Regions from separate parts of the Streptomyces paludis genome, predicted to be linked through region 2. Evidence: riboswitches for the same ligand, from Rfam matches in the RefSeq annotation. Region 2 holds a riboswitch; each other region holds the start of a gene.
What was found. Region 2 has a riboswitch for cyclic di-AMP ahead of DVK44_RS02035 (C40 family peptidase). Riboswitches for the same ligand answer to the same signal wherever they lie in the genome.
Positions count from the first base shown of each region.

Region 1: it holds a riboswitch for cyclic di-AMP, as region 2 does, so the genes downstream of both, DVK44_RS14645 (M23 family metallopeptidase) here and DVK44_RS02035 (C40 family peptidase) in region 2, are expected to answer to the same signal.
Region 3: it holds a riboswitch for cyclic di-AMP, as region 2 does, so the genes downstream of both, DVK44_RS30890 (M23 family metallopeptidase) here and DVK44_RS02035 (C40 family peptidase) in region 2, are expected to answer to the same signal.

Region 1 covers NZ_CP031194.1:3,335,832-3,343,394, forward strand. Annotated here, with positions in the region: gene DVK44_RS14625 (sporulation protein) at 1-1,299, shown strand, start outside; gene lhgO (L-2-hydroxyglutarate oxidase) at 1,462-2,769, shown strand; gene trmB (tRNA (guanosine(46)-N7)-methyltransferase TrmB) at 2,868-3,641, shown strand; gene DVK44_RS14640 (PrsW family intramembrane metalloprotease) at 3,719-5,062, shown strand; gene DVK44_RS14645 (M23 family metallopeptidase) at 5,180-6,259, opposite strand; cyclic di-AMP (ydaO/yuaA leader) riboswitch at 6,271-6,425, opposite strand; gene DVK44_RS14650 (PP2C family protein-serine/threonine phosphatase) at 6,641-7,563, opposite strand, start outside.
Region 2 covers NZ_CP031194.1:480,120-487,682, forward strand. Annotated here, with positions in the region: gene DVK44_RS02030 (ATP-dependent Clp protease proteolytic subunit) at 149-778, shown strand; cyclic di-AMP (ydaO/yuaA leader) riboswitch at 1,146-1,337, shown strand; gene DVK44_RS02035 (C40 family peptidase) at 1,341-1,814, shown strand; gene DVK44_RS02040 (ATP-binding protein) at 1,921-2,364, opposite strand; gene DVK44_RS02045 (helix-turn-helix domain-containing protein) at 2,620-3,486, shown strand; gene DVK44_RS02050 (DUF397 domain-containing protein) at 3,503-3,694, shown strand; gene DVK44_RS02055 (8-amino-7-oxononanoate synthase) at 3,688-4,842, opposite strand; gene bioB (biotin synthase BioB) at 5,007-6,218, shown strand; gene DVK44_RS02065 (adenosylmethionine--8-amino-7-oxononanoate transaminase) at 6,211-7,506, shown strand; gene bioD (dethiobiotin synthase) at 7,542-7,563, shown strand, end outside.
Region 3 covers NZ_CP031194.1:6,993,095-7,000,657, forward strand. Annotated here, with positions in the region: gene shc (squalene--hopene cyclase) at 1-660, shown strand, start outside; gene DVK44_RS30860 (phosphorylase family protein) at 660-1,367, shown strand; gene hpnH (adenosyl-hopene transferase HpnH) at 1,373-2,392, shown strand; gene DVK44_RS30870 (aspartate aminotransferase family protein) at 2,503-3,897, shown strand; gene DVK44_RS30875 (helix-turn-helix domain-containing protein) at 3,974-4,597, shown strand; gene DVK44_RS30880 (DUF6126 family protein) at 4,621-4,818, shown strand; gene DVK44_RS30885 (tyrosine-protein phosphatase) at 4,825-5,661, opposite strand; cyclic di-AMP (ydaO/yuaA leader) riboswitch at 6,056-6,189, shown strand; gene DVK44_RS30890 (M23 family metallopeptidase) at 6,211-7,257, shown strand; gene DVK44_RS30895 (SGNH/GDSL hydrolase family protein) at 7,433-7,563, shown strand, end outside.

The DNA of each region.
Region 1 (7,563 bases), 2.9 Mb from region 2:
GCCTTCCCGCGCGATGTGGGGGAGGCGGTGCGCGCGGCGACGGAGCTGTACCGGCTCGATCTGGCGGGCCGCCGCGCGGGCAGCGGCGGCATCTGGCAGTCGCTGGCCGGATCCTTCGCAGTGAGCGCTTACGCGACGCCCGCCTCGCGCTGGCTGATAACGCCCGCCGACTCCTCCGTCGCGCGTGACGCGTCGGTGGCGGAGGCGGCGCAGGGAGCGCACGGCGCGGGGAGCGGCTCGGGGAACAGCGCCGGGAACGGCTCGGGGAACAGCGCGTCGAGAGAAGGCTCCGGGAACGGCCCGGACGCCAAAGAAGCCAAAGAAGCCAAAGAAACCAAAGAAACCAAAGAAGCGGCGAAGGACGCCGGCGAGACGTCCCCGCTCCGCGTCGGCCACAGCGACGTGGCCAAACTCCGCGAGGCGGCCTCCGACGCCCGGCGCTGGGACTCCAAGTACGGCGGCGGCGACTGGCGTTCGTCGATGGTCCCGGAGTGTCTGCGGGTCGACGCGGCGCCGCTGCTGCTCGGCGCGTACAGCGACGAGGTCGGCCGGGGCCTCTTCGGGGCCACCGCCGAACTGACCCGGCTGGCCGGCTGGATGGCCTTCGACACCGGGCAGCAGGAGGCCGCCCAGCGCTACTACATCCAGGCGCTGCGCCTGGCGCGCGCGGCGGCCGACGTACCGCTCGGCGGCTATGTGCTGGCCTCCATGTCGCTCCAGGCGACCTACCGCGGCTTCGCCGACGAGGGCGTCGATCTCGCCCAGGCGGCGCTGGAACGCAACCGCGGTCTGGCCACCGCCCGCACGATGAGCTTCTTCCGGCTGGTGGAGGCGCGCGCGCACGCCAAGGCGGGCGACGCGGCGGCGGCCGGGGCATCGCTCAAGGCGGCGGAGGGGTGGCTGGAGCGGTCCCGCGAGGGCGACGCCGATCCGGCCTGGCTGGGGTTCTACTCGTACGACCGGTTCGCCGCCGACGCCGCCGAGTGCTACCGGGATCTCAAGGCACCACGCCAGGTACGCCGGTTCACGGAGCAGGCGCTCTCCCGGCCGACCGAGGAGTTCGTACGCTCGCACGGGCTGCGGCTGGTCGTCAGCGCGGTCGCCGAGCTGGAGTCGGGCAATCTCGACGCGGCGTGCGCGGCCGGCACCCGGGCGGTGGAGGTCGCGGGCCGTATCTCGTCGGCGCGTACGACCGAGTACGTACGGGACCTGCTGCACCGGCTGGAGCCGTACGGGGACGAACCGCGCGTCGTCGAGCTGCGGGAGCGCGCGCGCCCGCTGCTGGTGGCGCCCGCCTGACCCGCCCGCCCCGCCCGGCCGGCGGCTCCCGGATCCGGGCATACCGACGCGTACGGCATATGCCTCCGGCCGTGCACAGCGGTATGCCCGCTCGATCGCTTCTCGTGGTTTAAGCACGTCATCCGCGGGCCAGTGCACTATCGGGGTGGGGAGGTGAGCCCGATGGCAGCCGGCGGCGGACAGAAGGCGCGCGGCACACGCGCTTCGCGCATCGCACGCGCGGGATTCACGCGCGCGGGGTTCGACTGCGACGTGCTCGTGATCGGCGGCGGGATCGTCGGGCTGTCGACGGCGTACGCGCTCACCCGCGCCGCCCCCGGCACCCGCGTCGTCGTGCTGGAGAAGGAGCCGGGCCCGGCCCGCCACCAGACGGGCCGCAACAGCGGAGTGATCCACAGCGGCATCTACTACCGCCCCGGCTCGCTCAAGGCGCGCTACGCGACCGCCGGCTCCGCCGAGACGGCGAAGTTCTGCGCGGAGCACGGCATCGCCCACCGGATCAGCGGCAAGCTGATCGTCGCGACCCGGCGCGACGAGCTGCCCCGGCTGCACGCCCTGGTCCAGCGCGGCCGGGAGAACGGCATCCCGGTGCGCGAGCTGGGACCGGCGCAGATCAGCGAGTACGAGCCGCGGGTGCGCGGCCTGGCGGCGATCCGGGTCTCCACGACCGGCGTGTGCGACTTCACGGCGGTCGCGCGCCGGCTCGCGGAGGCGGCGGGGGCCGCGGGCGCCTCCGTACGGTACGGGGCCGAGGTCACGGCGGTGGACCGGCGGGCGTGGGGCGTCGCGGTCCGTACGGCGGCCGGGGAGACCGTCCGGGCGCGGGCGCTGGTGAACTGCGCGGGGCTGTACGCGGACCGGGTGGCGCTGCTGGCGGGCGACGACCCCGGGATGCGGATCGTCCCCTTCCGCGGCAAGTACTACGAGCTGGCCCGGCCGGAGCTGGTGCGGGGGCTGGTCTATCCCGTGCCCGACCCGGCGTTCCCGTTCCTGGGCGTGCATCTGACCCGGTCCGTGGACGGCTCCGTGCACGTCGGGCCGAACGCGGTCCCGGCGGCGGCCCGCGAGGGCTACACCTGGTCGGCCGTACGCCCCGCCGAGCTGGCCGCGACGCTGGCCTGGCCCGGCTCCTGGCGCATCGCCGCCCGGCACTGGCGGTACGGCGCGGGCGAGCTGCGCCGGTCGCTGTCGAAGCACGCCTTCGCGACGGCCGTACGGCGGCTGCTGCCGGCGGTGACGGACGCGGACCTGCGGCCGGCGGCGGCCGGCGTACGGGCCCAGGCGGTGCTGCGGGACGGGACGCTGGTGGACGACTTCCTGATCCGGCGGGCACCCCGGACGGTCCATGTGCTGAACGCGCCGTCCCCGGCGGCCACGGCGTCGCTGCCGATCGGGCGGGAGGTGGCGGGACGGGCGCTGGCGGTGCTGGCGGAGGACGAGGGGAACGTGGTCCGCGCGGGCGCTCCGTAGAATTGGCTCGGGCCGAGCCCGTGGCGGGCCGGCACCGAGCCCACCACTGCCCGCGGCAGACCACCCCCGAACCGACCCAGCAGACCGGACCGAACCACATGACCGACACCCCCGCTCAGCGCGCCCTCGCGCACCCCATGAGCCGGATGTTCCCCGACGGCACCGGCCCGGCGGCCGACCCGGCCGGCTCGCACTTCGAGCGCCGCATCCGCAGCTTCCAGCCGCGCCGGAGCCGGGTGACCACCGGCCAGGCCGAGGCGCTGCGCCGGCGGTGGGCCGACTGGGGCATGGACATCGACGGGCAGCGGGTGCTGGACCTGGACACGATGTTCGGCGGGCTGCCGGTCGTGCTGGAGATCGGCTTCGGGATGGGCGAGGCGACGGCCGAGATGGCCGCCGCCGACCCCGCCACCGGGATACTCGCCGTCGATGTGCACACCCCCGGCCAGGGCAATCTGCTGCGGCTCGCGGAGGACCGCGGCCTGGAGAACATCCGGGTGGCCAACGGCGACGCGATCATCCTGCTCCGGGAGATGCTGCCGGCCGCGTCGCTCGCCGGGCTGCGCGTCTACTTCCCGGACCCCTGGCCCAAGGCCCGGCACCACAAGCGCCGGCTGATCCAGGAGGAGTTCCTCACGCTGGCGGCCGGCCGGCTGCGGCCCGGGGCCGTACTGCACTGCGCGACCGACTGGGAGCCGTACGCCGAACAGATGCTGGCGGAGCTGACGGCGCACCCCGGCTACGAGAACACGGAGCCGGGCGGCGGCTACGCGCCGAGGCCCGCGTTCCGGCCGCTGACGCGGTTCGAGGGGCAGGGGCTCGACAAGGGCCATGTGGTGCACGACCTGCTGTTCCGCAAGGTGTCGGGCTGAACGGTCAGCGAGCGTCCGGCTGAACGTCCCACCGATTTTTCTCCCCCATTGTCAGTGGTGCTCGTTAGGGTCATGGGGTGTCAGAACCGTCGCCGCAGCGCCTCGACCAGCGTCCGGCGGTCCCCGACTTCGAGCAGCAGGAGCGGCTCGGCGAGTTGTGGACCGCCGTGCCGGAGCCTGCCCGCAGGCGGTACCGGCCGCGCCGGGCGTTCTGGCGGCACCGGGGGGTGCGGGCGGGGACCGTGATCGCGGTGCTCGGGCTCTGCGCGCTGCTGATCCTCGCGCTGGTGCGGGACGAGACGGGGACGGACGGGTTCCTGGTCGGGCTGGGCATGGCCGTCCTGCCGGTACCGCTGCTGATGGCGGCGTTCCGCTGGCTGGACCGGGTGGAGCCGGGGCCCTGGCGGAATCTGCTGTTCGCCTTCGCCTGGGGCGCGTTCGCCGCCGCGCTCGTCGCGATCATCGCGAACTCCTTCGCGACGGAGTGGATAGCGACGGCCACGGCGGATCCGGCGGGAGCCGAGTCCGTCGGGGCCACGGTGGTCGCGCCCGTCGTCGAGGAGAGCGCCAAGGCGGCGGCGATCCTGCTGCTGTTCCTCTTCCGCAGACGGTCCTTCACGGGGCTGGTCGACGGTGTGGTGATCGCGGGCTTCACCGCGACCGGCTTCGCCTTCACCGAGAACATCCTGTATCTGGGGAGCGCCTTCGGCGAGGACCAGGACGTCGGCAACTCGGGCCTGGCGTCGATCACCGCCGCGACCTTCTTCGTACGGATCGTGATGTCGCCGTTCGCGCATCCGCTGTTCACCGTGCTGACGGGCATCGGCTTCGGGCTGGCCGCGATGGCCGACCGGCGCCAGAAGGTCCGCCGGGTCGCCTTCCCGCTGCTCGGCCTGGCGCTGGCGATGGGCGTGCACGCGCTGTGGAACGGCTCGGCGTCGCTGCTGGGGCCCTTCGGGTTCTACGCGGTGTACGCGGCGTTCATGGTCCCGGCGTTCGCGCTGCTGACATGGCTGGCGATCTGGAGCAGACAGCGCGAGCTGCGCACGATATCCACCGAGCTGCCGGCGTACGCGGCGGCCGGCTGGCTCACCCCGGCCGCGCCTCTCGCCCTCTCCTCGATGCGCGCCCGCGGTCTGGCCCGTACGTACGCGGGCCGTGTCTTCGGCCCGCACGCGGCCCGCGCGGTCGGTGAGTACGAGGCGTTCGCGACGTCCCTGGCGTTTCTGCGCCACCGCGCGCAACGCGGCGCGGTCGGGGCGGACTTCGTCGCGCGCGAGCGCGAGCTGCTGCACCATCTGTGGCAGCGCAGGGAGATAGCCGGCCCGGCCCTCACCCACGCGGCCCGCCTCACCGGCCGGGCATGGGCGCCGCCGCCGTACGTGGACTACGAGGGCTACAACCCGTACCGCCGGTACTGAAAGTACTGACCCGGGGCGGTAAGGGGTGGTGTGGTGCGGGACCGGACAACGGAAAACGCCGGGGCCCGCGAATGGCTCGCGGGCCCCGGCGTACGCGTCCCAACCGGACGGTGAACGTCAGGGGTTGATGCCCCGGCTGCGGAGCCAGCTCATCGGGTCGATGCCCGTGCCGCCCGCCGTGTGGACCTCCAGGTGGAGGTGGGGGCCGGTCACATTGCCGGTCGCGCCGACGCGGCCGATGACATCGCCGGTGGCGACCTTCTGGCCGACGGTGACGGTCATCGAGGACTGGTGGGCGTACCAGACCTCCGTGCCGTCATCCAGCTCCAGCACGGTGCGGTAGCCGTACGAGCCGGACCAGCCGGCCGACTTGACGGTGCCGCTGTGCACGGCCTTGACCGGCGTGCCCGTCGGCGCGGCGAAGTCGAGGCCGGTGTGGTGGCCGGAGGACCAGAGCGAACCGGCCTGGCCGAAGGTGGAGGTGATCGTGTACGAGGAGGTGGGGAGGGAGAAGCTGGCGGCCAGCTTGGCGATGCGCTCCTGCTCCGCCTTGGCCTGGGCGGCGGCCTCGGCCTCCGCCTTCCGCTCCGCGGCGGCCTTCTCGGCCTCGGTCTGCTGCTTCTTGGCCGCGGAGGCGGCCTGCTGGATGGCGGCGGCCTCGGCGGCGGCGCGCTGCTCGGCGGCGGCCTCGGCCTGCTGCTGCTCGGCCTGCTGGAGGATCCGGGCGCGGAGCGCCTCGCCCGCGTCGGTCGCGCCCTGCTCGGTGTCCGCGACCGTGAGTCCGGCGGTGGAGAGGGGCGCCTGCGCGAGCGCCTGGGCCGCCTCACTGGCCTTCTTGTCCGTCGTGCTGGTGCCCGAAGAACCGATCCCCGGAAGCGACTTGGCGTCCGGAAGATTGTCCGCGATGACATCGGGCAGGGATATGGAGACGGCCGGCTTGTCCTGCGCGGTGGCGATGCCGCCCGCGCCGACGGCGGCGATGACACCCACGCCGAGGACCGTGGAGCTGCGGGCGAGCCCGCGCTGCTTGGTGACCCGGTGCCTGCCGCGTACGGGGGGTCGGACGGTCTCCTCGGTGGGATTCCACTCCCCCCAGGTGCGCTCCGGCTCGTTGCCCTCGCCGCGGCCGAAGCGGTAGGGCTCGGCGGGGGCGGCGGTTGCTACGGAGCCTTCGGAGGCAGGCTTGTTGGACGCCACTGAGGCGCGCTCCTTTCCTTCCTTCTCGCCTACCGGGTTAGCTGACGGGTTCGGAGCAGGAAGGTCTCCTACGGGGTTCCGCTGTCCGCGCAAGGCAGCGAAAATTCCCGATTCACCCCAATGTGTGGTTCCCCGGTTCCCTTGCGGGATTCGGCGCGTGCGCGCGGTGCCATCTCTGGCGACGGCTGGGACAACCGCGCTGCGTTATCGAACGTTAATAGAGACCAGGGGTTTATTCCAAGCCGTTCCTGATGATCGTTAACGACTTCGCAACGGACACACCCGGACACAAGAGCGCGCAACCGGGCGAGTTGACCGGAGATTGGGAGGTTATGTGTTTCTGACGGTGTGTCAGCTGTTATGCGGAGCGGTACGCCCCGATCACGGCCCGTGTCCCTCGGGCCCGGGAGCGGCGGATTCCGACGCGGGGCCGGGGTCGGAGCCGGCCTCTTGAGGGCTCTCCACCCCCGCCACGGCTCCGGCCGCCGCCCCCGGCGTGAAACCGGGCGCGGAGCCCAGCACCGGCCGGCTGACCGCCAGCAGCGCCATGTCGTCCTGGCTGCCGCCGCCCGTATGCACCCGTACGTCGTCGATCAGCGCCTGGAGCAGCTCGTCGGGCCCCGGGAAGACCCGCCCGTCGAGCCGCTCACGCGGGCGGTAGAAGACACCCGCGCTGTCACGCGCCTCGGTGAGCCCGTCCGTGTAGAAGAGCAGCATCGCGCCGTCGGGATACGGATTCGGCTCCGCGCGGTCCGGCCACGCGCCCAGCTCGCTCATCCCCAGGGGCAGCGCGGGATCACCCGGCGCCAGCATCCGTACGGCACCGTCCCCGCACATCAGCAGCGGCTCGGGATGGCCGCGGTTGAGCAGCCGTACGACGTCCTCGCCGTGCGGGATCTCGGCCAGTACGGCCGTGGTGAACCCCTCGAAGACATCGACCCCGGCCCGGCGCGTCCCCTCCCGCAGCAGCGCCCGCTCCAGCCGCTGCGCGACCCCTTCGAGCGAGGGCTCCTGCTCGGCGGCCTCCCGGAACGCCCCGATGAGCACCGCCACCGCCTCGACGGCCTCCAGCCCCTTCCCCCGTACGTCCCCGACCACCAGCCGCACACCGAAGGGCGTGTCCTGTACGGCGAAGAGGTCCCCGCCGATGAACGCGCCCTCCTGAGCCGCCTCGTACCGCGCGGCGATCCGCAGCCCCCCGATCCGTTCGGCGGGTCTGGGCAGCACGGCGCGCTGGGCGGTCTCGGCGATGACACGGGCGGAGGCGAGCCGCTCCCCGCTGCGTCTGACGATGCCGGTGATGT
Region 2 (7,563 bases):
CGTTTCCGCGCCACAGAAAAAGGGCCGGGTGGCCGGAAACAGTCCCTCGCCTCGCCGCGACCCGCACTCCCCGGCCGGCTTCCCGCTATAACGTTCTGTACGTCCTGTACATTTTTACCGGACGGCCGCGCACGAGGAGAGGTCTGCCATGAACCGCCCTTCCGCCCGCCATGTCCTGCCCGAGTTCACCGAGCGGACCACCAACGGGAGCCGGACCCTCGATCCGTACTCCAAGCTCTTCGAGGACCGGATCATCTTTCTCGGCACCCCCGTCGACGAGACCGCGGCCAACGACGTGATCGCCCAGTTCGTCCATCTCGAATACGACGCGCCCGACCGCGACATCCGCGTCTACATCAACTCGCCCGGCGGTTCGATCAGCGCCCTGACCGCGATCTACGACACCATGCAGCTCGTCCGCTGCGAAGTGGAGACGACCTGTCTAGGCCAGGCCGCCTCGACCGCCGCCGTTCTGCTGGCCGCCGGGACGCCGGGCAAGCGGATGGCGCTGCCGGGGGCCCGGTTCGTCCTCCAGCAGCCGGCCACCGAGGAGACGGTCATGGGCCAGCCGTCCGATCTGGCGATCCACGCCGAGGAGTTGCTGCGGCAGCGGGAGCTGCTCGCGTCGATGCTCGTCCGGCACACCGGACAGAGCCCGGAGACGATCGCCGCGAGCATCGACCGCGACACGGTCTTCGACGCTCCCGCGGCGAAAGCGTTCGGACTGATCGATCACGTGATCGAGAGCCGGAAGACCTCGGCGCTCCGGAGCCGATGAACGGGCCAACGTATCCCCGGTCGCAACGGATGTGAGGGGGCGTGAGGCGTTCCCGTACGGACGCGTCCGTACGGGAACGCCTCACCCGTTCAGGGGACGAACCCGCTGGACACAGCCGGGGAGTCGAGTTGCGCAGGGCGCCCGGAGGCGTATGACGCGGCCTCATTTCCCCGCAGGTGCCGACCTCATCGGCGCCCCCGGCTCCGATACGAAAAACCCCTTTGCCACCCCTTTGGGTCAGCCGTGAGGAAGTTCACATATCGTCGTTTCAGCTCGGAAATCCGCTCCTCCTTGGGTCAAGATCCCTGGGACGACAAGCCCCCGCCACCCCCGGCGGGGCGATCCGGGCGGACGCCGAGTCCTGCCGCCGTTCCGGATGTCTGAGTCGACAGGAGTGGATCGGCAGGAGTGGAGGACCCAAGCAGTACGGGACGACGCACGTCGTGGTCGTCCCTTGGGGTGAAGCCGTGGGATCTGTCTCGACAGGGCTCCGCGGCCGGGCAACTTCGCCAGCCCGAACCCGACAGGTCATCCTTCACAGGCGGCTGACGAAGGGTTGCGCATGACTGCGCAGACATATGTCCCGTCCTTGCTTTCCCGGACCGGTGCCGTTTCGGTCCTCACGCTCGCCGCGGTCGGCGGCTCGGTGCTCGCACCGGGCGCCGCGCCCGAGGCCCAGGCGGCCACCCACGCCGTCAAGGCGCTGAAGGTCGCCGCGTCGAAGAAGGGCGCACCGTACAAGTACGGAGCCACCGGACCGTCCCGGTTCGACTGCTCCGGGCTGACGGTCTACTCGTTCAAGAAGGCCGGCAAGAAGCTCCCGCGCACCGCGCAGCAGCAGTACAACAAGACGTCGCACATCTCCTCCGCCAAGCGGCGCAAGGGTGATCTCGTGTTCTTCCACTCGGGGAGCAACGTCTACCACGTGGGCATCTACGCGGGTTCCGGCAAGATCTGGCACTCGCCGAAGACCGGAGCGGTGGTACGGCTGGAGAAGATCTGGTCCAAGAGCGTCTGGTACGGACGCGTGGGCTGAGCGGGGCGGTCGAGCGGCGCCGGCCGTTGAGCGGCGCACCCGGTTGAGCGGTGCGAGCGGTTGAGCCGAGGGGCGGGGCCGGCCAGGGCCCGGCCGGTCCCGTCCCTCAGTTCCGGCAGCTCCGGTCGGCCGGTACGGTCCAGGGCAGCGCGATCCAGACGGTCTTGCCCCCCTCCGCCGTCGGGGTGATGGAGAGCCGCCCGCCGCACTCGGCGGTCAGCGAGCGGATGATCACCATGCCCCGGCCGTTGTCCTGCTGCACGGCCGCCGGCAGCCGTTGCGGCCAGCGCGGATGGCTGTCGGTGACCCCGACGCGCAGCCGCTCCTCGCGCTCCAGCCGGACCTCCACGGTGAACGTGGGCGACTGGCCGAAGGTGTGCTGCACGGCGTTGGTCGCCAGTTCCGAGACGATCAGCCGGACCGTGTCGGCGGTCTCCGCTTCGCCGGGCAGCCCCCACCCGGTCAGCAGATCCTCCACATATCTTCGCGCCGTGGGTACCGACGCGGGATCGCTCGGCAGTGTGATGGATGCTTCCTGATGGTCTGCCATGACGATGCCGTCCCTTTCGCACCGGACCGCACTCCGCCACAGAACGGATGACTGCGCGGACGGCCTCGGACTCCGCTTCGCCGCCAGCCTGCCACCGATCGCACCGCGCCACGGCCCGATCCGCAGAGATCTGCATATATCTGTCGCTCAAAGCGGTGAACTCTGCAACGCGAGACCGTATTCGGGCGCGGAAAAGATACCTTCTCCGCCGTCGCGCACCGGTGCGCGGAAAACGGACGGCGAGAGGATTCGGCCATGCGGCATATTCCACTGGTACGGCGGCGCAAGCTCGGCGAGGAATTGCGGCGGCTGCGCCGGGAGGCGGGGCTGACGAGCGGGGAGACCGCGCGGCTGCTCGGCTGGCACCAGTCGAAGGTGAGCCGGATCGAGACCGGCGTCAGCGGTGTGAAGGCCGGGGATCTGACCGTGCTCTTCGACGCGCTGGGGCTGGGCGATCCCCATCTGCGCTCGCTGCTCAGCTCCCTGGCGGAGCGGACCGGCGGCGGACCCGGCTGGTGGGAGGCGTACGGCGGCGCGATCCCGACGGGATACCGGGACTTCATCAGCCTGGAGTCCCAGGCGAGCACCGCGCACACCCTGGAGACCTCGGTGGTGCCGGGGCTGCTCCAGACGCCCGGCTACGCCCGCGCGGTGACCCGGGCGGCGCTGGACGGGCTGCCGGCGTCGACCGTGGACGCCCTGGTCGAGGTGCGGCTCGCCCGTCAGGCCGTCCTGCGGTCCGCGACACCGCTGCGGCTGCACGCCGTACTCGACGAGGCGGTGCTCCGGCGGCAGGTGGGCGGGCCCGAGGTGATGAGAGAGCAGTTACGACGGCTGGCGGAGCTGGCCCGGCTTCCCCATGTGTGCCTCCAGGTGCTGCCGTTCACTGTCGGCGGCTATGTCGGACTCGCCGGGCCTTTCGTTATTTTCACTTTTCCGAACATCGCTGATCTGGATTTGGTCGTTCTCGACCATTTGACGAATAGCCTCTTTCTGGAGCGGAAAGAAGACCTGGAGGCATACCGCGCCGCGTTCACGACCATGCGCGGACATGCCCTCTCGACAGCGGATTCACTCGATCTCATCGCCGGAATCGGTGCCGGAATCGGCACCGTCCCGTAGGGAGGCAGGACACATCATGGACCGCTCCGCATGGCGGCGCAGCAGCTACAGCACGGGGGCCAACAACTGTGTGGAGTACGCCCGCACCGGGCCGGGCCGGCTCGCCGTGCGCGACTCCAAGGAGGTGCGACGGCCGTCGCTGCCCTTCTCCTCAGGGGCGTGGACGGCCTTCCTGTCGGCCCTGCGCGAGCGCGAGCGCGCTCACTGATCCGGCTCCGGGGCCGCCGCCACGACCGTACGGACCGCCGCGCCGATCTGCCGCTCCGTCAGGTCGGCCCGCGCGGTCAGCCTGATCCGGGACACCCCGTCCGGCACCGAGGGCGGCCGGAAACACCCCACGGCGAGCCCCGCCGTACGGCAGTCGGCCGCCCAGCGTACGGCCGCCTCCGGCGACGGTGCCCGTACGGAGACGACGGCGGCGTCGGGCCGTACGGCGGTCAGGCCCGCGCCGGTCAGCCGCCGGTGCAGCTCGCCCGCGACCTCGCGCGCCCGGTCCGCCCTGGCCGGTTCCCGGCGCAGCAGCCGCAGCGCGGCCAGGGCGCCGCCCACGGCGGCCGGCGCGAGACCGGTGTCGAAGATGAACGTCCGGGCGGCGTTGACGAGATGGTCGATGACCCGGGCCGGGCCGAGGATCGCGCCACCCTGGCTGCCCAGGGACTTGGAGAGCGTGAGGGTGGCCACGACTCCGGCCGCGCCCGCCAGGCCCGCCGCCGCCAGGGTGCCCCGGCCGCCCTCGCCGAGCACGCCCAGCCCGTGCGCGTCGTCGGCGAGCAGCGCCGCGCCGTGCGCGCGGCAGACGGCGGCCAGCTCCGTCAGCGGCGCCGCGTCGCCGTCCACGGAGAACACGGCGTCGCTGACCACCAGCGTCCGGCGCCCCGGGTGCGGGGCGAGCGTCTTGGCGACGGCGTCGGGCGCCGCGTGCGGGACGACGACGGTCTCGGCGCGGGAGAGCCGGCAGCCGTCGACGATCGAGGCGTGGTTGCCCGCGTCGGACAGGAGCAGCCCGTCGCGGGCGGTGAGCGCGGTGAGCGCGGCCAGATTGGCGGCGTATCCGGAGGACAGGACGAGCGCCGACTCGAAGCCGCAGAATTCGGCCAGTTCGCGCTCCAGTTCGGCGTGGAGGGTGGTGCTGCCCGTGACCAGCCGGGAGCCGGTGGCGCCCGCGCCCCAGCGGAGGGCGGCGTCCGCCGCCGCGCCGGTCACCTCGGGGTGGCGGGCCAGGCCCAGATAGTCGTTGCTCGCCAGGTCCAGCAGGTCCTGCTCCGCCGGACGCGGCCGGAGCGTACGGACCAGTCCCGCCCGGGCGCGGTGGCGTGCCTCGTCGTCGGTCCAGTCGAACGGATCCTGCTGCTTCACGGTGCGGGCCTCCGGTGAGCGGTACGGCGGCCTTTTGTAGGCAGCGCACAGACTTTAACCATGGGCTGACCTGGGCAGGGTGTGGTGATGCACACACGTCGATCCGGCGGTGTTGTCGGGATCCTCCTTTCCCCGGGGGTCCCCGGTGGGCAAGGATCTGCACCATGGACCTTCTGAACACACTGGTGGAGAAGGGTCTGCGCCGCGAGCTGCCGACCCGCGAAGAAGCGCTCGCCGTACTGGCGACCTCCGACGACGATCTGCTCGACGTGGTGGCCGCGGCCGGGAAGGTGCGGCGGCAGTGGTTCGGGCGGCGGGTGAAGCTCAACTATCTGGTCAATCTGAAGTCCGGGCTCTGCCCCGAGGACTGCTCGTACTGCTCGCAGCGGCTCGGCTCCAAGGCCGAGATCCTGAAGTACACCTGGCTGAAGCCCGACGAGGCGACGAAGGTCGCGGCGGCCGGGGTGGCGGGCGGGGCGAAGCGGGTGTGTCTGGTCGCGAGCGGCCGGGGTCCGACCGACCGGGACATCGACCGGGTCTCGCGGACCATCGAGGCGATCAAGGAGCAGAACGAGGAGGTAGAGGTCTGCGCCTGCCTCGGACTGCTCTCCGGCGGCCAGGCGGAACGGCTGCGGGCGGCGGGGGCCGACGCGTACAACCACAACCTGAACACGTCCGAGGGGACGTACGGCGACATCACGACGACCCACACCTACGCGGACCGGGTCGAGACCGTACGGCTGGCCAGGGAGGGCGGGCTGTCCCCGTGCTCGGGTCTGATCGCCGGGATGGGGGAGAGCGACGAGGACCTGGTCGATGTGCTCTTCGCCCTGCGGGAGCTGGACCCCGACTCGGTGCCGGTCAACTTCCTGATCCCGATGGAGGGGACGCCGCTCGCCGCCGAGTGGAATCTGACCCCGCAGCGCTGCCTGCGCATCCTGGCGATGGCGCGGTTCGTCTGCCCGGATGTGGAGGTCCGGCTCGCGGGCGGGCGCGAGGTGCATCTGCGCTCGTTGCAGCCGCTCGCGCTGCATCTGGTCAACTCCATCTTCCTGGGCGACTATCTGACCAGTGAGGGCCAGGCGGGCCAGGCGGATCTGGACATGATCGCGGACGCCGGTTTCGAGGTGGAGGGCGCGGGTACGCCGACGCTTCCGGAGCATCGCGCGGGCGGCTGCGGGTCGGTGTGCGGCGACGGGGCGGAGTCCGCGTGCGGGTCCGGGGCCGGGGCCGAGTCGGAGTCCGTGGCGGCCGGGTCCGTACCGGCCGAGAGCGCCGCTGCCGGTGCGACCGCCGCTGATGTGCTGGCTTCCCGTCCCGGTCTGGTGTCCGTTCGCCGCCGGGGTGCGGGCACCGAGCTGGCGCCCAATGCCTGAGCCGGTCCTCGGCACCGGCGAGCTGCTGGATCTGGACCGGGCGCATGTGTGGCATCCGTACGGTCCGATGCCGGGGCGGGTCGATCCGCTGATCGTGGAGTCCGCGGCCGGGGTACGGCTGCGGCTGGCCGAACCCGCCCACGGGCAGGACGAGCTGGTCGACGGCATGGCGTCGTGGTGGTCGGCGATCCACGGCTACCGCCACCCGGTGCTCGACGAGGCGGCGCGCGGCCAGCTGGACCGGATGAGCCATGTGATGTTCGGCGGGCTCACCCACGAGCCCGCCGTACGGCTCGCCGCCCGGCTCGTCGAGATCACCCCGGAGCCTCTGCGCCATGTCTTTCTCGCCGACTCGGGCTCCGTGTCGGTCGAGGTCGCGGTGAAGATGTGCCTCCAGTACTGGCGTTCGCGCGGCCGGCCGGCCAAGCAGCGGCTGCTCACCTGGCGCGGCGGCTACCACGGTGACACCTGGCAGCCCATGTCGGTGTGCGATCCCGAGGGCGGGATGCACGGTCTGTGGGCGGGGGTGCTGCCGCGCCAGATCTTCGCGGACGCGCCGCCCGCCGCGTACGACGAGACGTACGCGGACGGGCTGCGCGCGCTGATCGCCCGGCACGCGGACGAGCTGGCGGCCGTCATCGTGGAGCCGGTGGTGCAGGGCGCGGGCGGGATGCGGTTCCACTCCCCCGCGTATCTGCGGGTGCTGCGCGAGGCGTGCGACGCGCACGGGGTGCTGCTGGTCTTCGACGAGATCGCCACCGGCTTCGGCCGGACCGGCACGCTCTTCGCCGCCGGGCAGGGCGGGGTCTCGCCCGATGTGATGTGTGTGGGCAAGGCGCTGACCGGCGGATATCTCACCATGGCGGCGACGTTGTGCACGGCGGAGGTGGCCGAGGGCATCTCGCGCGGCGAGGTGCCGGTGCTGGCGCACGGGCCGACGTTCATGGGCAATCCGCTGGCGGCGGCGGTCGCGCTCGCCTCGATCGATCTGCTGCTCGGCCAGGACTGGGCGGCGGAGGTCAAGCGGATCGGCGCGGGGCTCGGGGACGGGCTCGCCGAGGCGGCGGAGCTGCCCGGGGTACGGGAGGTACGGACGCTGGGCGCCATCGGGGTCGTCCAGCTGGACCACGACGTGGACATGGCCGCGGCGACGCGGGCGGCGGTGCGCGAGGGGGTGTGGCTGCGGCCGTTCCGCGACCTCGTGTACACGATGCCGCCCTATGTGACGGGCGACGCGGACGTCGCCAGGATCTGCCGCGCGGTGGTCGCGGCGGCGCGGGAGGGCTGACATGCGGGACGAGCTGAGATGCGGGAAGGGCTGACATGCCGGTGATCATCGTCTCCG
Region 3 (7,563 bases), 6.5 Mb from region 2:
GACAACACCAGTCCCTTCCCCAACCGGCTGCCGTTCTGCGACTTCGGCGAGGTCATCGACCCGCCCTCCGCCGATGTCACCGCGCATGTCGTCGAGATGCTCGCCTACGAGGGCAGGGCCCACCACCCGGTCACCCGGCGCGGGGTCGAGTGGCTCCTCGCCGAACAGGAGACCTTCGGCGGCTGGTTCGGCCGCTGGGGCGTCAACTACGTGTACGGGACGGGGGCGGTGGTGCCCGCGCTCACCGCCGCCGGACTGCCGCCCGCCCACCCCGCGATCCGACGCGCCGTCTCCTGGCTCGAATCCGTCCAGAACGAGGACGGCGGCTGGGGCGAGGACCTGCGCTCGTACCGCGAGGAGGGCTGGATCGGGCACGGCGCCACCACCGCCTCACAGACCGCCTGGGCGCTGCTCGCGCTGCTGGCCGCCGGGGAACGGGAGAGCAAGTCCGTCGAGCGGGGCATCGCCTGGCTCGCCGGGACCCAGCGGGAGGACGGCTCCTGGGACGAGCCGTACTTCACCGGCACCGGCTTCCCCTGGGACTTCTCCATCAACTACCACCTGTACCGGCAGGTCTTCCCGCTCACCGCGCTCGGCCGGTACGTCCACGGAGAGCCCAAGGCCCTCACCGCCCTCGCCGGCACGCGCAAGGCCGGCTGATGACACGGTCCCCGGGGCCGTCCTCGCGCCCCGGTACCACCGGTGACTCCGGTACGCCGGGCGGCGCCGGTCCGGGCGTGCCGCTGCTCCTCGCCTGCGCGCTCGGTATCGAACGCCTCGCCCTGCGCGCCGCCCCGCGCGGCGGCGGGGCCGGGGCGGCCGGGCCGGTGACCCTGCTCCGTACCGGCATGGGCCCCGGGAACGCCGAGCGCGCCGTGGCACGCGCGCTCGCGGAGCCCCGGCACCGGGACGCGGCCGTCCTCGCCTCCGGGTTCTGCGCCGGGCTCGCCCCCGGAATGAACCCGGGCGACCTGATCGTCGCCGAGGAGACCCGCGGCCCGGACGCCACCACCCCCTGCACCGGGGTCGGGGCGCTGGTCGACGCCCTGGTCAGAGCCGTACCCGGGCATACGGTCCACACCGGCCCGCTGACCGGCTCCGACCATGTGGTGCGCGGCCGGGAACGGGCCGCGCTGCGGACCACCGGGGCCCTCGCGGTGGACATGGAGTCCGCCGCCACGCTCCGGACCGCCCTGCTGGCCGGCCCCCGCCCGGTTGCCGCCGTCCGGGTGATCGTGGACGCTCCCGAGCATGAGCTGGTCCGTATCGGCACGGTACGCGGTGGAATATCAGCCTTTCGTGTTCTCCGTGCCGTCCTCCCCGCTTTCCATGAATGGCACCGTTCTTTGCTGCTCCCCAGGAGGTGAGCTAGATGGCCATGCCACTCCGTCAGACCATCAGGGTCGGGACGTACCTCTTCGAACAGAAGCTGCGCAAGCGGGAGAAGTTTCCGCTCATCGTCGAGCTGGAACCCCTCTTCGCCTGCAATCTCGCCTGTGAGGGATGCGGGAAGATCCAGCACCCCGCCGGGGTGCTGAAGCAGCGCATGCCCGTCGCCCAGGCCGTCGGCGCGGTGCTGGAGTCCGGCGCGCCGATGGTCTCCATCGCCGGCGGCGAACCGCTGATGCACCCGCAGATCGACGAGATCGTCCGCCAGCTGGTGGCCAGAAGGAAGTACGTCTTCCTCTGCACCAACGCGATGCTCATGCGCAAGAAGCTCGACAAGTTCACCCCCTCGCCGTACTTCGCCTTCGCCGTGCACATCGACGGCCTGCGCGAGCGGCACGACGAGTCCGTCGCCAAGGAAGGCGTGTTCGACGAGGCGGTGGCGGCGATCAAGGAGGCCAAGCGCCGCGGCTTCCGGGTCACCACCAACTCCACCTTCTTCAACACCGACACCCCGCAGACGATCATCGAGGTGCTCAACTACCTCAACGACGAGCTGAAGGTGGACGAGATGATGATCTCGCCCGCCTACGCCTACGAGAAGGCCCCCGACCAGGAGCACTTCCTGGGGGTCGAGCAGACCCGGGAACTCTTCCGGAAGGCGTTCGCCGGCGGCAACCGGGCGCGCTGGCGGCTGAACCACTCGCCGCTCTTCCTGGACTTCCTCGAAGGCAAGGCCGACTTCCCGTGCACGGCCTGGGCCATCCCCAACTACTCGCTCTTCGGCTGGCAGCGGCCCTGCTATCTGATGAGCGACGGGTATGTGCCGACGTACCGTCAGCTGGTCGAGGAGACCGACTGGAGCAAGTACGGCCGCGGCAAGGACCCGCGCTGCGCCAACTGCATGGCGCACTGCGGCTACGAACCGACCGCCGTCCTCGCCACCATGGGCTCGCTGAAGGAGTCCCTGCGGGCGGCCCGCGAGACGGTCGTCGGCACGCGGTGACGACCGGCACCACCACGGGCGACAGGCTCTGAGCCGGTGGCGCCGGAGAGCTGGGCGCCACCGGCCGGTTCCGTGCTCGGTTCCGTAACCGGTCCCAAGGAGGCCATGGCATGACCACCGAACCCGAGGGCTTCGACCTGGGAAAGCTCCTCGCCGAGCGGAGCGCGGAGCGCTACGAGCTGCACACCCGGTATCTCAACCACCAACTCCCGCGCATGCTGCGCACCATCGGCTTCGACCGCGTCTACGAACGGGCCGAGGGCGCCTACTTCTGGGACGACCGGGGCGACGACTACCTCGACATGCTCGCCGGCTTCGGGGTGATGGGCCTCGGCCGGCACCACCCCGTCGTCCGCAAGGCGCTCCACGACGTCCTCGACGCCTCCCTCGCCGACCTCACCCGCTTCGACTGCCAGCCGCTGCCCGGACTGCTCGCCGAGCGGCTCCTCGCCCACAGCCCCCACCTCGACCGGGTGTTCTTCGGCAACAGCGGTACGGAAGCGGTCGAGACCGCGCTCAAGTTCGCCCGTTACGCCACCGGAAAGCCGCGGATCCTCTACTGCCCGCACGCCTTCCACGGGCTGACCACCGGCTCCCTCTCCGTCAACGGAGAGGACGGCTTCCGCGACGGATTCGCCCCCCTGCTGCCCGACACCGCGATCCCGCTCGGCGATCTCGACGCGCTCGAACGGGAGCTGCGCCGCGGCGATGTGGCCGCCTTCGTGGTCGAGCCGATCCAGGGCAAGGGCGTCCACGCGGCGCCGCCCGGCTTTCTGCGGGCCGCGCAGGAGCTGCTGCACCGCCACAAGGCGCTGCTCATCGCCGACGAGGTGCAGACCGGACTCGGCAGGACCGGCGACTTTTACGCGTACCAGCACGAGGACGGCGTCGAACCGGACCTGGTCTGTGTGGCCAAGGCGCTCTCCGGCGGCTATGTGCCCGTCGGCGCGACGCTCGGCAAGGACTGGATCTTCCAGAAGGTCTACTCCTCGATGGACCGCGTCCTGGTCCACTCGGCGAGCTTCGGCTCGAACGCCCAGGCCATGGCGGCCGGTCTGGCCGTCCTCTCGGTGATGGCGGACGAGGAGATCGTCGCCAACGCGCGGGCCACCGGCGATCTGCTCAGGACCCGGCTGGCGGCGCTCGTCGACCGCTACGAGCTGCTGTCGGAGGTACGCGGCCGGGGCCTGATGATCGGTATCGAGTTCGGCCGGCCCCGATCGGTGCGGCTGCGCGGCCGCTGGACGATGCTCCAGGCCGCCCGCAAGGGGCTCTTCGCACAGATGGTGGTCGTACCGCTGCTCCAGAAGCACCGTATCCTCACCCAGGTCTCCGGCGACCGGCTGGAAGTGATCAAGCTGATTCCGCCGCTGACCATCGGTGAACGGGAGGTTGACCGCTTCGTGACCGCCTTCACGGCCGTCATGGACGACGCCCACAGCGGTGGCGGCCTCATGTGGGACTTCGGACGGACCCTGGTGAAACAGGCCGTCGCCAACCGGTAGATCCTCTTCGAAGCGGGCGGGTTGCCTCTGGGGCAAGAAATTTGCCTCTGAGGAAAGATACTGGCGCAATGGGGGCATGAGCACACCTCCCGCCGGAGAGGCGGCCGGCGAACTGCCCGAACAGCTCCCCGACGTCGCGCCCCGCCTGCGCGAGCTGCGCCGGGGCCGCCGCCTCACCCTGGAGGCCGCGGCCCGCCGGGCCGGGCTGTCGCCCGCGCACCTCTCCCGGCTGGAGACGGGGCGCCGGCAGCCGTCGCTGCCCATGCTGCTCGGTCTGGCCCGTATCTACGGTACGACCGTCTCCGAACTGCTCGGGGAGGTGACGCCCGAGCGCGACCCCATCGTCCGGGCCGGCCGGCCGGTGCCCGCGGAGGCCGACGGCTGGACGTACCACCAGGCCGGCAGCCCCGGCCGGGCGATGCAGCCGCTGCGCCTCCAGGTGCCGTACGGGGCACAGGGGGACCTCGTCCGGGTCCACCCGGGGGAGGAGTGGCTCTATGTCCTTACCGGGCCGCTGCGGCTCTACCTCGGCGACACCGCGCATGTGCTCGCGCCCGGGGACAGCGCGCACTTCGACTCGCTCACCCCGCACCGGATCGCCGCGGCCGGTCCCGGGGGGACCGAGCTGCTCTTCGTCCACACCCTGTTGCAGAGTCCCGCCACCGAGCTGTGCCTCGGCGGCGGGGCCCGTCGCAGCTGACCCGCCGAGAGAGGCCCGCCGCCATGTCGGAGACAGAGAAGCCCGTGCCCGCCACCGGTCCCGCGGATCCGGCCGGGCCGGAGCCCCGGCCGGAACGGATCATGGACGAGGAGAAGAAGTTCCCCCGGGGGCTGGTCATCCGGCTCTTCGCCTATCTGGTGGCGGGCCATCTCTTCGCCGCGTTCCTCTACCTGCTCTTCGAGATGGGCGGCAGGGGGTAGACCGCGTCAGCCGTTGCCGTCGCCGTTGCTGTCGCCGTCGTCGAGGAGCCGGGCGCGCAGCCGGTCGCGGGTCGCGGGGGTGAGTCCGAGCCCCTCGGAGAGATAGCGGTCGGTGCTGCCCCAGGTGGTGGTGATGCTCTCGAAGGCCGCCGCGAGGTACTCGGCGCGGGCGTCGAAGAGCGGGCTGAGCAGCTCCATCACCTCGGCGGACTCGTCGGCCGGGGAGCCGTCGCCGCGGCGGACCCGGTAGCGGCGGTGCGGGTCGTTCGACTTGAGGTAGTCGGCCTCGATCGCGTCGGGCTCGACCCCGACCGCGAGCAGGGCGATCGCGACGGAGAGCCCGGCGCGGTCCTTGCCCGCCGCGCAGTGCATCAGCGCCGGGACGCTGTCCTCGGCGAGCGCGTGCAGCACCCGGCTGTGCTCGGCGGTGCGGTCCGTGATGATCGTCCGGTACGAGCCGATCATCCGGGCCGCCGCCCTGTCCTCCGAGAGGAGCGAGCGCAGTTGGCCGAGATCGCCGTCCCGCACCATCCGCCAGAACTCGGCGCCGTCGGCCGGGTCGGAGAGCGGGATGTTCACATGCCGGACGCCGGGCAGTGCCACATCCTCGCCGTCCAGCTTCATATCGGCGGAGTTGCGGAAGTCGAAGACCGTGTGCAGCCCCAGGCCGGTGAGGAACGCCGCGTCGGCGTCGGTGGCGTGGGCGAGATGGCCGCTGCGGAAGAGCGTGCCGCCGCGCACCCGCCGGCCGTCCGTGGTCGGCAGGCCGCCCACGTCACGGAAGTTGCGCACACCGGACAGTTCGGGCTCTGTCGACGGGACTTGCGGCAGCTGCTGCGTCACGGCGGCTCCTCCGTGTCTGCCGTCGGCGCGGCTCGCCGACGAGGTCGTGTCCTGACGATACGACATGGGTTCGGAGCCGAGGAGGTGACCGCGAGGCATCTGTCCGTAATGACTCATTGAACCCAAACTGCCCTGTTAATAGGGGAGATGGGGTGCGGTCCGTGAGCGGAATCATAACGGTGACGTTCCGTGGCGGCGCCCTCGAAGGTAAAGCCAACCCCATGGGGGATTCGAAGATCGGTCATCGACGCAGGGTGACGGGTGGTGCGTGATGATATTCCGGTCAACTCCTGCGGCTGAAAACAACTGCTTGTACCGGACGTCCGACTCGCCTACGTTCACCCTCAATCCGGGCGGAACGCCGAATCCTGCCACTGCCCGGGGACCCACACCCGAACCCTTCACGTGTGGCAGGAGCGGGGGACCCAGGCAGTACGCCGATCCGGGTGTTCCGGACCGGCTCGGGGTGAAGCCGCGCACCACGCGCGGCCGGGCAGCTCCAGCCCGAACCCGACAGCTCACCTCGTATGGCGCCGGAGAGGAACGCACATGCCCGCGAAGGGTAAGCACCGCCGACCGAAGAACAATCCGCTGTCGCGCCGCTTCATCGCCGCGAGTACGGGCGGCGCCGCCATCGCGCTGCCGCTCATCGGCGCCACCGGCGCGCACGCCGCCGGCCAGACCGCCCCCGCCGTCGCCCCGAAGGCGGCCCCGGCGACGACGGACACGGCGACGGCGCGGAGCGCGTCCACCACGAGCACGGCCACGGCGTCGACCGCGACCGCCGCGCAGGGGACCGCCGCCACGCAAATCGGCACCAGGACGACGGCCCGTACCTACTCCGTGGTCTCCGGCGACTATCTGTCGAAGATCGCCGTCGAGCAGCGGGTCAAGGGCGGCTGGCAGCGGCTGTACGAGGACAACCGCCAGGCCATCGGCGCCGACCCCGGTCTGATCCACCCCGGGCTGAAGCTGACGCTCGGCGCGAAGGCGGCGTCGGCCGCCCCCGCCCGTACCTCGGCCGCCCCCACCCGTACGTCCTCCGCGCCGGCCGCGTCCGCTCCCCGGAGCGAGGCCCCGGCGAAGGCGTCCGAGTCCGCGTCGTCCGGCCGTACGTCCTCGGACTCCGGCACCTCCGCCGGTACCTCCTCCGGCACGGCGTCGTCCAACACGGCCACGCAGACCACCGGTTCCGGCTTCCTCAAGCCCGTGGACGCGCCGATCGGCACGTCGTACCGCGCGTCGGGCGGCAGCTGGTCCAGCGGCTACCACACCGGTGTGGACTTCCTCGCCTCCGCCGGCTCCACCGTCCGGGCGGTCGGCACGGGCACCGTCGTCGCGGCCGGCTGGGGCGGCTCGTACGGCAACCAGGTCGTCGTCCAGCACAGCGACGGCAAGTACTCCCAGTACGCCCACCTCTCCGCGCTGTCCGTCTCCGCCGGGCAGAGCGTGAACGCCGGGCAGCAGATAGGCGTCTCCGGCGCCACCGGCAATGTCACGGGCCCCCACCTGCACTTCGAGATCCGCACCGGCCCGGACTACGGCTCGGACATCGACCCGGTGGCCTACCTCCGCTCGCAGGGCGTCACGGTCTGAACCCGCTCCCGACCGCGCCGCACGCGCGGCGACCGCCCGGCACCGCGGTGCCGGGCGGTCGCCTTTCCCCGGCTATTCCCGGTTGGGCGAAACTTGACGGATGGTGTTTCTCACCCACGGTCAACCCCTCCTTACGGTCGCGTAAGTCACATGGCCGGGAGGAAGATGGTCCGCTGTGGCAGACGATTCGAGAACAACAAGAGGAAACAGCGGAATCGAGTCGTACGCGGCGATCGGCGACAGCTTCACGGAAGGTGTGGGGGACCCAGGACCCGACGGGCGGTTCGTCGGCTGGGCGGACCGGCT